2 regions of the Kitasatospora sp. GP30 genome follow, and region 2 is predicted to be linked to the other one. Evidence: riboswitches for the same ligand, from Rfam matches in the RefSeq annotation. Region 2 holds a riboswitch; the other holds the start of a gene.

The links. A riboswitch is a leader RNA that binds a small molecule or an ion and turns the genes downstream of it on or off. The one in region 2 is predicted to bind S-adenosylmethionine.
Region 1: another riboswitch for S-adenosylmethionine. It lies ahead of thrC (threonine synthase); the one in region 2 lies ahead of P3T35_RS32270 (IclR family transcriptional regulator).

Annotation. Positions count from the first base shown of each region.
Region 1 is NZ_JARZAH010000009.1:171,889-178,990, forward strand. Features, by position in the region: gene P3T35_RS16680 (cold-shock protein) at 1-188, opposite strand, end outside; gene P3T35_RS16685 (MoaD/ThiS family protein) at 698-976, opposite strand; gene thrC (threonine synthase) at 1,044-2,321, opposite strand; SAM riboswitch class I at 2,339-2,470, opposite strand; gene P3T35_RS16695 (glucosyl-3-phosphoglycerate synthase) at 2,652-3,686, shown strand; gene P3T35_RS16700 (trehalose-6-phosphate synthase) at 3,733-5,184, shown strand; gene otsB (trehalose-phosphatase) at 5,212-6,066, opposite strand; gene P3T35_RS16710 (DUF3263 domain-containing protein) at 6,097-6,324, opposite strand; gene P3T35_RS16715 (DeoR/GlpR family DNA-binding transcription regulator) at 6,460-7,102, opposite strand, start outside.
Region 2 is NZ_JARZAH010000036.1:3,387-10,488, forward strand. Features, by position in the region: gene P3T35_RS32255 (M20 family metallopeptidase) at 1-714, opposite strand, end outside; gene P3T35_RS32260 (AbgT family transporter) at 772-2,334, opposite strand; gene P3T35_RS32265 (Lrp/AsnC family transcriptional regulator) at 2,451-3,479, shown strand; SAM riboswitch class I at 3,538-3,680, shown strand; gene P3T35_RS32270 (IclR family transcriptional regulator) at 3,879-4,592, shown strand; gene P3T35_RS32275 (MBL fold metallo-hydrolase) at 5,122-5,940, opposite strand; gene P3T35_RS32280 (XRE family transcriptional regulator) at 6,056-6,664, shown strand.

The DNA.
Region 1 (7,102 bases), on a different contig from region 2:
ACCATGTCCGCCTGCGGGCCCTTCTGCCCCTGGGAGATCTCGAACTCGACCCGCTGGCCCTCCTCGAGGGTGCGGTAGCCGTCCATCTGGATCGCGCTGTAGTGGACGAACACGTCCGCACCACCGTCGACCGCGATGAAGCCGTAGCCCTTCTCCGCGTTGAACCACTTGACGGTGCCCTGAGCCATTCCGAACTCCCCTAGTGCTGTGCTGGCCCTTCACGGGTTCGCCGGTCGCGGACCCGGGTCTGGCGGACCATGCCGAAGGTGTCCCCCCGGGGCGTGGCCCTGCATGCCGCAGCAACCCACGCCAGGGCGCCAGTTGGCGCCCCGAGGCAGGCAAATGCGTCGACCGCGGCTGAATGTATCCGGAGCAGCGCCCTGAGCAACAGGGTCACTGGACGCCAATTCGACGGCCCCGCCAAGGGACAGCTGGGGAGGAATGCGACAGAGTCGGCAATTCGCCTGGGACATAGCGGACTTAAACCACGAATTGCCCGAGAATTTCTGACGCGTCCCGAGCACGATTCCAGTGGTACCTCGGCAGTTGCGTCCCGGCGACCAGGACGTCCGAACCGCTGCCGGCACGGACAGCCTATGCCCTGCCGGCGGGCGCCGCGGACCACCCCCGGACACGGCACGGGGCGCCGTGCGGCCCGCCATGACCGCACGACGCCCCACAGGGCCCTGACGGGCCGTCAGCAGCCGCCCGCCACGGCCGGGATGATCGAGATGCCGGCGCCGCCGGGGATCTCGGTCGCCAGGCCCTCGGCGAACCGCACGTCGTCGTCGTTCACGTACACGTTGACGAACCGGCGCAACTTGCCGGTGTCGTCCAGGAGTCGGGCGCCGATGCCGGTGTGGTTGCGGTCCAGGTCGGCGATCACCTCGGCCAGGGTGGCGCCCTCGGCGGTCACTTCGGACCGGCCGTCGGTGTAGGTGCGCAGGATGGTGGGAATGCGGACGGTGGCGCTCATCGGGGGTACTCCTTGCTCAAGGCGCTCATGGCGTTCGGGCGGTTCCGGGTGGGGGATGCGGGCGGACTCAGACCAGGCCGGCGGCCCGGAACGACTCCAGGCTCGGCCGGATCACCGCGGTCAGGCCGGCCCCCGCCGCCGCGTCCAGCGTCTTGAGGCCGTCGCCGGTGTTGATCGCCACGGTCTCCTTGCCCGGGTCCAGCTGTCCGCTCTCGACCAACTTCTTGAGCACGCCGATGGTCACGCCGCCGGCGGTCTCGGCGAAGATGCCCTCGGTGCGGGCCAGCAACCGGATCGCCTCGACCACCTCGGCGTCGGTGACGTCCTCCACCGCGCCGCCGGTGCGCCGGGCGATGTCCAGCACGTACGGGCCGTCCGCCGGGTTGCCGATCGCCAGCGACTTGGCGATGGTGTCCGGCTTGACCGGACGGATCACGTCGCGACCGGCCTTGAACGCCTCGGCCACCGGGGAGCATCCGGTCGCCTGGGCGCCGAAGACCCGGTACGGCCGGTCCTCGACCAGTCCGAGCTCGATCAGCTCCCGCAACCCCTTGTCGATCTTGGTGAGTTGGGAGCCGGAGGCGATCGGGATCACGATCTGCTCCGGCAGCCGCCAACCGAGCTGCTCGCAGATCTCGAAGGCCAGCGTCTTGGAGCCCTCGCCGTAGTACGGCCGCAGGTTGACGTTGACGAAGCCCCAGCCCTCGCCGGCCGGATCGCCGATCAGCTCGGAGCAGAACCGGTTCACGTCGTCGTAGTTGCCCTCGATGCCGACCAGGTCACCGCCGTAGACCGCGGCCATGACGATCTTGGCGTGCTCCAGGTCGTGCGGGATGAAGACGCAGGAGCGCAGGCCGGCCCGGGCCGCCGCGGCGCCCACCGCACCGGCCAGGTTGCCGGTGGAGGAGCAGGACAGGGTGGTGAAGTCGAAGGCCCGGGCCGCCTCGATGGCGCAGGCCACCACCCGGTCCTTGAACGAGTGGGTGGGGTTGCCGGAGTCGTCCTTGACGTGCAGCCGGGCGGTGAAGCCGAGCTCCTTGCCGAGCCGGTCGGCCTCGACCAGCGGGGTCCAGCCGGGGTTGAGGTTGGGCTTGGTCGCCACGTCGGCCGGGACCGGCAGCAGCGGGGCGTAGCGCCAGATGGAGGCCGGGCCGGCCTCGATCCGGGCCCGCAACTCGGCGGTGTCGTGGCCGCTGTAGTCGTAGGCGATCTCCAGCGGGCCGAAACACTCCAGGCAGGCGAAGCTGGGACCGAGCGGGAACCGGGTGCCGCACTCCCGACAGGACAGGGCGGCGGCGGGGCCGAGATCAACGGTGGACGTTGCGGCAGGGGTAGCGGTAGCCATGGGCGGCGAGGCCTCTCTCCTCATCTTCCCCGTGACGCGGTCGCGCCCGGGCCGGAATTGGCACCTGTCTCGCCGGGGCCTGCTACAGGCCGGTCGAGAAGGTTGCCGGGACGTCAACGGGCCGTTCCCTCAGTCCCTCTGGATGAGCTCTGTGAAGTTGTCATCGGCGCACCGCACGGATGCGCGAGCCGACGTTTTCCTGGCGGTCCACCCCGGTGTGCGAAGGTCTGACCGCAGTACGAAGACTGTATCCGAAGGCACCACAGCGGAAAGGGGCCGTCCGCCACGCGAGACGCCCCGGACCATTTCCACGCGTACAAGGAGCGAGATTTGCCAGCCGAGCAGAGCCCCGCGCTACTCCCGGAGGCGGCCCGCTGGTTGCGCCGCAGGTCCTGGACCGCGGCCGACCGGCCGGTGCCGCGGTTACTGGCCGCGAAGGAGGCGGCCGGGGCGGCCGGCACGGTCAGCGTGGTGCTGCCGGCGCTCGACGAGGAGTCCACGGTCGGCGAGATCGTCGAGGTGATCCGCCGTGAGCTGATGGAGCGGATCCCGCTGGTGGACGAGCTGGTGGTGGTGGACTCCGGCTCGGTGGACCGGACCGCCGAGGTGGCCGCGGCCGCCGGTGCCCGGGTGGTGCACCGGGACGCGATCCTGCCCCGGCTGCCGGCCGTGCCCGGCAAGGGCGAGGTGCTGTGGCGCTCGCTGCTGGTGACCAGCGGGGCGATCGTCTGCTTCATCGATGCCGACCTGCGCGAGTTCGACCCGGCGTTCGTCTCCGGGATCGTCGGCCCGCTGCTCACCGACCCGGAGATCCAGCTGGTCAAGGCGATGTACGACCGCCCGCTGGAAGTTTCGAACAGCGGCTCCGCCGCGGGCTCAGGCACGGTGGTCCCGTCCGGCGGCGGCCGGGTGACCGAACTGGTCGCCAGACCCCTGCTCAACCTGCACTGGCCGCAGCTGGCCGGCTTCGTGCAGCCGCTCGGCGGCGAGTACGCGGCCCGTCGCTCGCTGCTGGACCGGCTGCACTTCCCGACCGGCTACGGGGTGGAGCTGGGCCTGCTGGTCGACGCCCTGGACCTGGTCGGGCTGGACGCGCTGGCCCAGGTGGACGTCGGAGTGCGCCACCACCGCCACCAGGACAGCCAGGCACTGGGCCGGATGGCCGCCACCATCTACCGCACCGCGCTGGAGCGGCTGGACCGCACCAACCGGCTCAAGGCCGCCGACGACCTGGCCCGCCCGGTGCTCACCCAGTTCTCCCGGGACCCGGTGACCCGGGACTTCACGGCGCACGACCACCCGGTGACGGCCCTGGAGCGGCCGCCGATGATCGAGCTGCCGGAGTACCGGAACCAGCGGATGTGACAAAGGCCCTGGTTTGCCACCCCGCGACCCCGGCAAGGTTGCCGGTATGGCCGAGCAAACGACCGCACGCGTCCTGGTCGCTTCCAACCGCGGCCCGGTCGCCTTCCGCCACGCCGCGGACGGCAGCCTGACACCGCGCCGCGGTGGCGGCGGCCTGGTGTCCGGGCTGTCCGCGATCGACGACCCGCACGCGGTCTGGGTCTGCGCGGCGCTCGGCGAGGCGGACCGGGCCGCCGCCCGGCAGTCCCCGCAGGGCCGCCTGGACCTGGCCGGGTTCGACGTCGGCGGCCAGGCCGTCCGGATGCTGGACATCGATCCGGTGGTCTTCGACCAGGCGTACAACGGGGTGGCCAACTCCACCCTGTGGTTCCTGCACCACCAGCTCTACAACACCCCCACCGCGCCGGCCTTCGACCAGGCCGCGGCCGAGCGGTGGGCCGGGTTCCGGGAGTACAACGAGGCCTTCGCCGCGGCGCTGGCCGCCGAGGCCGCGCCGGGCGCGGCGGTGCTGGTCCAGGACTACCACCTGACCCTGGTGCCGGCCCTGCTCCGGGAGCGCCGCCCCGACCTGCGGATCGGCTACTTCCTGCACACCCCCTGGGCGCCGGTCGACTACTTCCGGCTGCTGCCCGACGGCCCGGCCGCCGCCGTGCTCACCGGGGTGCTGGGCGCGGACCGGGCCGGCTTCCACACCCGGCGCTGGGCCGAGGCGTTCGCCGACTGCAGCGAGCGGGTGCTGGGCGCCACCGTGGACCGGGCGGCACTGACCGTGACCTTCCAGGGCCGCACCACGGCGCTGGGCGTGCACCCGCTGGGCGCCGACGCGGAGTTCCTGCGCGAGCGGGCGCACCGGCCGGACGTCGACGAGCGACTGGCCGCGCTGAAGGCCGCGGTGGGCGACCGGCGAACCATCGTCCGGGTGGACCGCACCGAGCTGAGCAAGAACATCGTGCGCGGCCTGCAGGCCTACCGGCACCTGCTGCGCACCCGCCCCGAGTGGCACGACCGGCTGGTGCACATCGCCTTCGCCTACCCGTCCCGCCAGGACCTGGCCGAGTACCGCGACTACACGGCGGCGGTGCGGCGGATCAGCGAGGAGATCAACGCCGAGTTCGGCACCGCCACCTGGCAGCCGCTGATACTCCAGGTCGAGGACGACTTCGCCCGCTCGCTGGCCGCCTACCGGCTGGCCGACGTGGCGCTGGTCAACCCGATCCGGGACGGCATGAACCTGGTCGCCAAGGAGGTGCCGGTGGTCTCCGAGGCGGGCTGCGCGCTGGTGCTCTCCCGGGAGGCGGGCGCCTGGGCGGAGCTGGCCGAGGACGCGATCGGGATCAACCCGTACGACGTGGTGGGGACCGCCGACGCGCTGCACCGGGGCCTGACCATGCCCGCCGCCGAGCGCACCGAACGCACCAAGCGGCTGGCGGCGGCGGCCACCGCGCTCTCGCCGCAGCAGTGGTTCCTCGAGCAGTTGGCCGCGCTGACCGCCTCCTGAGCGGCCCAGCAGCGACTCAGCAGCGACTCAGCGCGTCGGCACGAGCTCCTCGCCCAACTGGTCCAGCAGCTCCACCACCCCGCCGGGCCCCGGCACCACCAGGTCGGCCCGCTCGGCCACCTCGCGCACCGGCGGCTCGCCGGTCACCGGGCCGCTGGCCACCAGCAGCCCGGGCAGCCCGGCGGCCCGCAGCCGGTCGACCGCGTCGAAGGCGGCCAGGTCGCCCAGGTCGTCACCGGCGTAGAGCACTGCGCCGGCCCCGCGTTCGCGCACCAGCTCGGTGAGCGCGGCGCCCTTGTCGACGCCCGGCGGGCGCAGCTCGATCACCATCCGCCCCGGCTCCACCGCCAGGCCGTGCGCGGCGGCCAGGTCGGCGAGCGGCGCACGCAGGCGGTCGAGCACCGCGTCCGGGTCGGCGGTGCGCCGGGTGTGCACGGCCAGCGAGCGCTCCTTGTCCTCCACCACGGTGCCCTCCGGGACGCCCAACGAGGCCAGCAGCGCGGGCAGTTCGGCCCGGACCGCGGCCACGCCGGGGTGGCTGGCGGGCGCGGTCAGCTGCCCGGTCGTGGAGTCCCAGCGCTCGGCGCCGTAGTGGCCGAGCACCACCAGGTGGTCCAGGCCCGGGGCAGCGGCGAAGCCGCCGAGCCGCACCGCGGCCAGTGCCGGACGCCCGGTGACCACCGCGACGGTGCCGACCCGGCCGGACAGCCGGGCCAGGACGCCGGCCGCGCCCGGGTGCGCGAAGGCCTGCTCGGGGTCCGCGACGATCGGGGCCAGGGTGCCGTCGAAGTCGAAGGCGAGCAGGGCGCGGCGGGGCTCGGCCAGCAGCGCGGCCAGGCCCGCACGGCCGGCGGGGGTGGTCGGTTCCAGCAGGGTGCCCATGGCGGCCAACCTACCCGCAAGGTCGCTCACTTAACGCTCCGCACGCCGGGCTTCCCGGATCCGCCGCAGCCGGTTGACCAGCACCGGGGCGTGGGCGAGCGCCTCCGGCCGGTCCAGCAGGCCGTTGAGCAGCTGGTAGTAGCGGGTGGCCGAGATGCCCAGCTCCTCGCGGACGGCCTGCTCCTTGGCGCCCTGGGTGCGCCAGGGGCGGGCCTCCAGGGCCAGCACGGCGCGGTCGCGGTCGGTGAGCTCGGTCATGCGGCCATTATCCCGGGGCCCGCGGCACCACCCCGCGGGCACGCGGCCATCCTCCCCGGGGGCACTCGGCCACCATCCCGAGGCGTACAGCCACCACCCCGGTGCGTACGGCCGCCACCCCGGGGGCCGGCCGGGTCAGACGGTGAGCACCCGAATCCCGGCCTCGGCGAAGCCGGCCACCATCTCCTCGGGCGCCGCCGAGTCGGTGACCAGGGTGTCGATCGCCTCCAGGCCGCAGATCCGGGCGAAGGCGCGCCGGCCCAGCTTGGAGGAGTCGGCGGCCACCACCACCCGGCGGGCCCGCGCGGCGAGCAGCCGGTTGACGCTGGCCTCGCCCTCGTGGTGCGCGGTCGCGCCGGCCTGGACGTCCAGCGCGTCCACGCCCAGCACCGTGACGTCCATGGTGAGTTCGCCGAGCACGCTGGCGGCCAGCGGGCCGATCAGCTCATAGGACTGCGGGCGGGCGACACCACCGGTGACCACGATCTTCACGGCCGGCCGGACCGTCAACTCATTGGCGATGTTGAGCGCGTTGGTCACCACGGTGAGCGACTGGCCGCCGGCTTCCGGCCGTTCGGCCAGCTCCGGGCGGACCGCGAGGGCCCGGGCCACCTCGGTGGTGGTGGTGCCGCCGTTCAGGCCGACCACCTCGCCCGGGTCGATCAGCGCCGCCACCGCCTGGCCGATCCGCTGCTTGGCGCCCGCGTGCCGGGCGGTCTTGTAGCGCAGCGGCAGGTCGTAGGAGACGTTGTGGGCCACCGCGCCGCCGCGGGTGCGG
Region 2 (7,102 bases):
CGTGGTGCCCAGTGCGGGGGCGGCGACGGCCGCGGCGGCGACCACGAATTCGGACAGTGCGGTGATGGCGCTGGCCCCGTCCTCGGGTGCGAGTCCGGCGTGCGCCTCGACGCCGCTGGCGGTGACGCGGAAGGTCCCGTTGCCCTTGCGGGCGGTCTTGACCGCGCCGTGCGCGCTCGGTTCCAGTACCAGTGTCACGTCGGCGTGGTGCGCGATGTCCTCGATCACCGGACGTGAGGAGCGGGAGCCGACCTCCTCGTCGCCGTTGAAGAGGAAGGTGACCGTGGGCACCGGGAGGCCGTACTCCCGGGCCAGCTTGAGGGCCCAGATGCCCTGGGCCAGGCCGGTCTTCATGTCGAAGATGCCCGGCCCGCTGAGCTTCTCGCGGCCGCCCGACTCGGATGGTGCCCAGCCGGCGAGGGTGCCGGTGGGCCACACGGTGTCGTAGTGGCCGACGAGTGCGACGTGCCCGGGGGCAGTGCCGGGGTAGGTGAGGGTGAGGGTGTCGCCGCGCTCGCCACCGCGGTGGCGGTGCTCCTCGCCGGGTTGCCCGAGCCGGTGGACGGCCAGGTCGTGCAGGAGGTCCCGGCCGGCCGCCAGGCCGGCCAGGTCATAGCTGCTGGTCTCCTGGCCGACGAGGGTCATGATGTCGGTGACGATCTCCGAGGAGACCTCGTGGGCACGGTCGGTGAGGGCAACTGTGGCGGGGTTCATGATCGGCTTTCTCTTGCGAGCGGGTGGAGTGGTGGAGGTTGCGGCTGGAGGGGCGGCTCAGCCGATGCCGAGGGGGATGCCGAGCAGGTACCAGACGAGGAAGAAGGCGACCCAGGCGACCCAGGCGACGGCGGCGACCGGCAGGGTGAAGGAGGCGAGGGTGCCGATGCCGGCGTTCTTGCGGTACTGGCGCAGGTAGGCCACGGCCATCATGAAGAACGGGCTCATCGGCGTGATGCACTTGGTGACCGAGTCGGCGACCCGGTACATGGCCTGGGTCGCCTCCGGATGGATGCCGGTGAGCATCAGCATGGGCACCAGGACCGGGGCGACCAGCGCCCACAGCGCGGAGCCGCTGGTGACCAGCAGGTTCATCACCGCGATCAGCACGGCCACGCCGAGCAGCACCAGCCAGCCGTCGAGGTGCAGGTCGCGCAGCAGCTCGGCGCCCTTGACAGCGAGGATGTCGCCGAGGTTGGTCCACTTGAAGTAGGCGAGGAACTGGGACATCGCGAAGAACAGGACGATGGTCGGTGCCATCGACCTGGTGCCGTCGGCCATCGCGGCCATCACGTCGGGGGTGCCGCGGAAGGTGCCTGCGAGTCGGCCGTAGACCCAGCCGATCACGGCGAAGAACACCCCGAGGATCAGCGCCATGCCGCTGAACACCGGCGAGTTGACGATGCTGCCGTGGTCGCCGCGCAGCGGCGAGTGCGTCGGGATCATCGCCGCGACCAGGAGCGCGGCGAGACCCAGCGCGACCAGTGCGGCCCCGCGCAGCGCGCTGCGCTGCCGCGCGGTCGCCTCGATCGCCTGCGCCTCCGCCTTCTCGGCGATCGGCGCGGGGGCCACCGGCTCGTCGGGCTCCAGGTCCGAGCGCCGCACGAGTACCGTCTCGACGACGATCGTGATCACCACTGCCATCAGGACAGAGGACGCGAGCCCGAAGTAGTAGTTCGCCACCGGGGTGACGGCACCGTGCGGGTCGACGACGTGGGCCGCGGCCGTGGACATCGAGGACAGCAGCACATCGGTCGTGGTGAGGACGGGGGAGGCGTTGAAGCCCGCGGAGACCGACACGTAGGCGACGACGCAGCCGAGGATCGGGCTGCGGCCGGCGGCCCGGTAGAGCGCCGCGCCCAGCGGGATCAGCGTCACGTACGCGGCGTCGCCGGCGACGTGGCTGACCATCGCCGTCAGCGCCAGCGCGAAGGTCAGGTAGCGGCCCGGCACCCGCGCGACCAGGCGGCGCAGCAGCGTCTCGAACAGCCCGCTCTTCTCGGCGACGACGATGCCGAACATCACGATGAGGACCGTCGACAGCGGCGGGAACTGCGCGAAGTTGTCGACGGCGTGCCCGATGACGAGGGTGAACCCGTCCTTGCTGAGCAGGTTCTGCACCTTGATGGTCTTGTGCGTCCCCGGGAGCACGGCGCTGACGTGCTCGGCGGCCAGTACGGCGCTGAGCACGGCGACCACCGCCGCGAGGGCCCAGAACAGCCAGAACGGGTCGGGCAGCCGGTTGCCGGCCCGCTCGATCGCCGCCATCGCGCGGTTCATGGCGCGCATGGATCTCGAGCCGGGCTCGGTCTCCCGGGACTCGGTCACGGTGGCACTCATGGCGACCCTTTCGGCACTACTGAGGGATGTTTCCGCAAACAATGGCACTCAAGTGAGAGATTTTCTAGATCCTCTATGTCACGATGGGATCAACCGGCAGTCTAAGGTACGGAAACATGACTGGGCCTCTCCTCGACGAGCTCGACCGGCGCCTGATCGGGGCGCTGCACGTAGCCCCCCGGGCCACCTGGGACGACATCGGCGCGATCCTGCTCGCCGACGCGGGCACCCTCAAACGCCGCTACGACCGGCTGCACAAGGCCCGCATGGTGCGCGTGGTCGGTCAGGCCGACTGGGGCCTGCACTCCACGGCGATGCCGGTCCACGTCTTCCTGGACATCACCGGCGAAACCCCGCTGGCGGTCCTGGAGCGGCTCCGTGACCTTCCCCACGTCCAGCGCCTGGCGCAGATCTCCGGCGACTACCCCCTCTACGCCGTGATCCACGCCCCGTCCGAGGCGGCCACCAGCGAGGCGATCGACCGGCTGTTCTCGGTCCCCGGTGTCCGCCGCGTCAACGCCCTGCCCGCGCTCAGCACCCTGCGCCGGGGTGCCACCTGGGATCCGCAGTTCCTCACCGAAGCCGAGCGCGCCGGCCTGCTGGAACTCGCCGGGGTCAGCCCGGAGGGCACCGCGACCGCCAACCCGCCCGCCAAGCCCCTCAGCGAGGCCGAGCGCACCGTCGTCACCCAGCTGATCCAGGACGGCCGGGCCTCCGCCGCGAGCATCGCCCGCGCCGCCGCCCTGCCCACCTCCACCGCGCACCGCGTCGTGCGGCGGGTCCTGGACGAGCGCTGGGTCAAGCCGCGCTTGGAGATCGTGTCGGAATGGCTCGGCTTCCAGACCCCGTTCATGCTCCGCCTGCGGGTGGCCCCAGGCGAGACCCCCGAGGTCATGCGGCGCCTCGACCAGTTGCCCCAGACCCGCCTCGCCGTTCACGTCGCCAGTGACCTGTCCGTCCTCTGCATGGGCCTGGTCACCGATCGCTCCGCCCTGGCGCTCTTCATCGACGACGAACTCGCCGAGATCCCCGGCATTCACGCCGTCAGTGTCTACGTGATGCTCGCCGAGTCGCGGCGCTACTGGCTGGACCGGGACCTCGCCTCCGGCGCCCTCGGCGCCTTCCACGCGCCCCCGCTGCTCTGAGCCGGCCTTCGGGGTTGGGCGGGCCGTCCCGTCCGCGGATTCCTGTATGGTTCCTCGCGAATCATCCAGAGGGGTGGAGGGACCGGCCCTACGAAGCCCCGGCAACTCCCCGGTCGACTCGGCGTTCGACGTACATGCCGCGCCGCCCGGGATCAGTGCCAACTCCGGCCTGTCGCCAACGTGGCGCGGGAAAGATGAGGAGACTCGGTGCTCTCTGTGCTGTCCCTTGTCCGGGTGCTTGCCGCCCCGGCCCTTCCGCGTACCCGTCTCATGTCCGGCGCAGGCAATCGGCCGACTCCACCGGCCTGTTCGCGCTGACCTTCCCCGCTCCCCGCCCGGAGCCTCCCGCGAGCACAACCCACCTGCCGCTCGCGGGATTTGAGACTGGAGTACCCATTCATGGAGAACACGAGCGGCGTTGGCGTGCTCGACAAGGCCACCTCGATCCTCGGCGCCCTGGAGGCCGGCCCCGCCAACCTGGCCGGGCTGGTCGCCGCCACCGGTCTGGCCCGGCCCACTGCCCACCGACTCGCCGTCGCACTCGAGTACCACCGACTGGTCACCAGGGACCTGCAGGGTCGGTTCATTCTCGGCCCCCGACTCACCGAACTGTCCGCCGCGGCGGGCGAGGACCGTCTGCTGGCTGCCGCCGGCCCGGCCCTGACCCGCCTGCACGACATCACCGGTGAGAGTGCCCAGCTCTACCGCCGGCAGGGCGACATGCGGATCTGCGTGGCCGCCGCCGAGCGCCTCTCCGGCCTTCGCGACGCCGTCCCCGTCGGCACGACCCTGTCCATGAAAGCCGGTGCTGCCGCACAGATCCTGCTCGCCTGGGAGGAGGCCGAGCGCCTCCACCGCGGGCTGCAGGGCGCCCGCTTCACCGCAACCGCCCTCAGCGGCGTGCGGCGGCGCGGCTGGGCCCAGTCCATCGGCGAACGCGAGCCCGGCGTCACCTCCGTCGCCGCTCCCGTCCGCGGCCCGTCCAACCGGGTTGTGGCCGCCGTCTCCGTCTCCGGCCCGATCGAACGCCTCACCCGCCACCCCGGTGCACGCCTCGCCCAGGCCGTCGTCGAGGCCGCCAACCGCCTCACCGAAGCCCTACACCACCCCTGACCGTCATGAAGGGTGTCAAAACTCCGATCAGGCCGCTGAACTGGGAGTTCCCGTGGATCACGGGGTGGTTTGATCGGGGCGGCGTGGTACTCGTTGAGCAGTCCGCCGAGTACTCGGCGGCGTCTGACTGCGACGGTTGGGCCCGAGGGCGGGCGACGGGAGAAGCATCCGCGGCGGCGGATCGTGGACGCGATCTTCTACGTCGTGCGGACCGGGTGCGCTTGCCGACAGCTTCCAAAAGACTTCGCGCCAAGGCCCACGGTGTACTGGTACTTCACGCGGTGGCACGACGACGGGACGGTGGAACGGATCCACGACGCGCTGCGCGGTCAGGTCCGCGAGGCTGAGGGCCGCGGTGCCGGGCCGAGCGCGGTGTTGATCGCTTCGCAGTCCGTGCGCACCGCCGACACCGTCCCTGCGGCCACAGCGCGAGCGACGCGCGGTGCGTCGCTCGTCGTGCTTGTGGGGGTCGCCGTTGAGCTTGCCCTTGGCCGCCATCACGAGCACGGCCCGGAGCCGGCAGGCTCGATCAGCCGATCGGTGGTGCGAGGTATTCCAGCGCATAACCGTCGCCGGAGGGGGTTACGCGGGCGATGCCGGGTGAGTCGAGGTGGGCGCCGGCTACGAAGTGGTGTGGTTGAGTCAGTTGTTCGAGGAGGGCTGCTCGCGCGCTGCGGGCCTGGGACTGGTTGCCGTCGAGCTCCCAGGACACGTTCGGCTGATCGAATTGGAGCGTGGGAACGTGAACGGTGTCGCCCCAGACGAGAAGGTGGCCGATGCCGCTCCTGATGTCGTACACGGTGTGACCAGGTGTGTGGCCCGGTGTCGGGATCGCGGTGGTCCAGTCGTTGATCGCGACCTTCTCCGACACGGGTACGACCCGGTCGCGGATCGGCTCGAGCCGCCCCGTGAACACCGAGGCGTCGCCCGCTCCGATCCACACGCGCTCGAGTCTGGTGAACGCCGCTGAACCGTCCGGCGCGATCAGGCCGCTCACGTGGTCTTCGTGCTTGTGGGTGATGGCCACATCCGTGACACGCGCGCGGTCGATTCCCGCTTCGTCGAGCGCGTCGTAGATCAATCCCATGGTGGGGTCGTGCCAGGCGTTGGACGCGCCGGTGTCGATGAGCACCGACCGCGTGCCGTCGGTGACGAAGAAGGCGTTGACCGACAGCCGCAAGTTGTCGCCGGTCAGCGGGACGGCGGCCGGCAGCACATCGAGCGTGCGCCCATCCTTGTCGCGGAGCCGTGTCGGCGGCATGTCGATGTACCCGTCTCGTAACGAGATCACCTGCAGGTCGCCGAATTCGAACGTGGCATGGTGCCGGCCACTCGAGATCAAACGCATGGAACCCCTCCGTCGTGTCGGGCGAGCATCGCGTGTCTCCGATAGAAGATCAGATCTTCTTTAGAAGAAACACTACACTGTGGGACAGCGAGGTACCCATCGATCGAGGAGCACGGTGGTCGAGCAAGACGGGAACGCGACCGAACCACAGCACGGTGATGACCTGGCCGGTGCGTTCGGCGGCAACGTGCGGCGACGCCGCGAGGAGGCCGGCCTGACGCTGGACCAGTTGTCCACACAGTCGTCGGTCAGCCGGGCGATGCTGTCCAAGGTCGAACGCGGCGAGAAGAGCCCGACGATCGGCGTCGCGTCCAGGATCGCCCACGCGCTCGACGCGTCGCTCTCGGACCTGATCGGTGCGCCGGCTGCTGCCGCGCCCGGCGTGGCCATTGTCATGCGCAAGAACGATCGCCCCGTTTACCGTGACCCGGAAACCGGCTTCGAGCGGCACATGGTGTCAGCGGCCCCCGGCGCGGGAGGAGGCGAGATGGTCGTCCACTACCTCCCCGCGCAGGTCTCCACCGGACTGCTGCCCGGGTATCCGCCGGGTACCGAGAAACAACTCGTGGTGCTCGAAGGCACCCTCACCGTCGCGATCGGCGGAATCAGCGAGACCCTGAACACGGGCGACTCCCTGTTCTTCCAGGCCGACGCGGACCACGGCTTCGCCAACCCGACGAACGCTCCCTGCGAATACATCATGGTCATCTCGCGCAGAACCTGATCGGCGGCAGCTCGCGGGCCTGGACAAAGCCGGCCAAGGCATCGCCAGACTCACGGCACTTATCTGCGGCATGACCAGGGCCTTTCACCAGGAGCACTCCCGATGCCGGCCTGGCAAGTACCCCGGTGACGTCAGAACTCGGGTTCTGGCTCAACTCCTGTGGTTGGTGACGCAGGGTCAGGTCGTGTCCCTTGATGTGGCGCAGTGGTCCTGTGCCAACGCTTCCGGCGGGAGTCGTTCGTCACCCGGTCCAGGTGCCGTGATCGGGGGCGCCAGCCAGCTGGGGGCAGCGGGCTCCGAGCTGCTTGTCGTTCTGGTCGCGGCAGCCGCACCGGATTGTCCGGCTTGGGCAAGGGCTCATCTCTAGCGCGTTCACGGAGCCTTGAAAGAGGGCCCTGACCAGCAACGATGTGTTTTCGCGGCGACAAGTGCGAATGG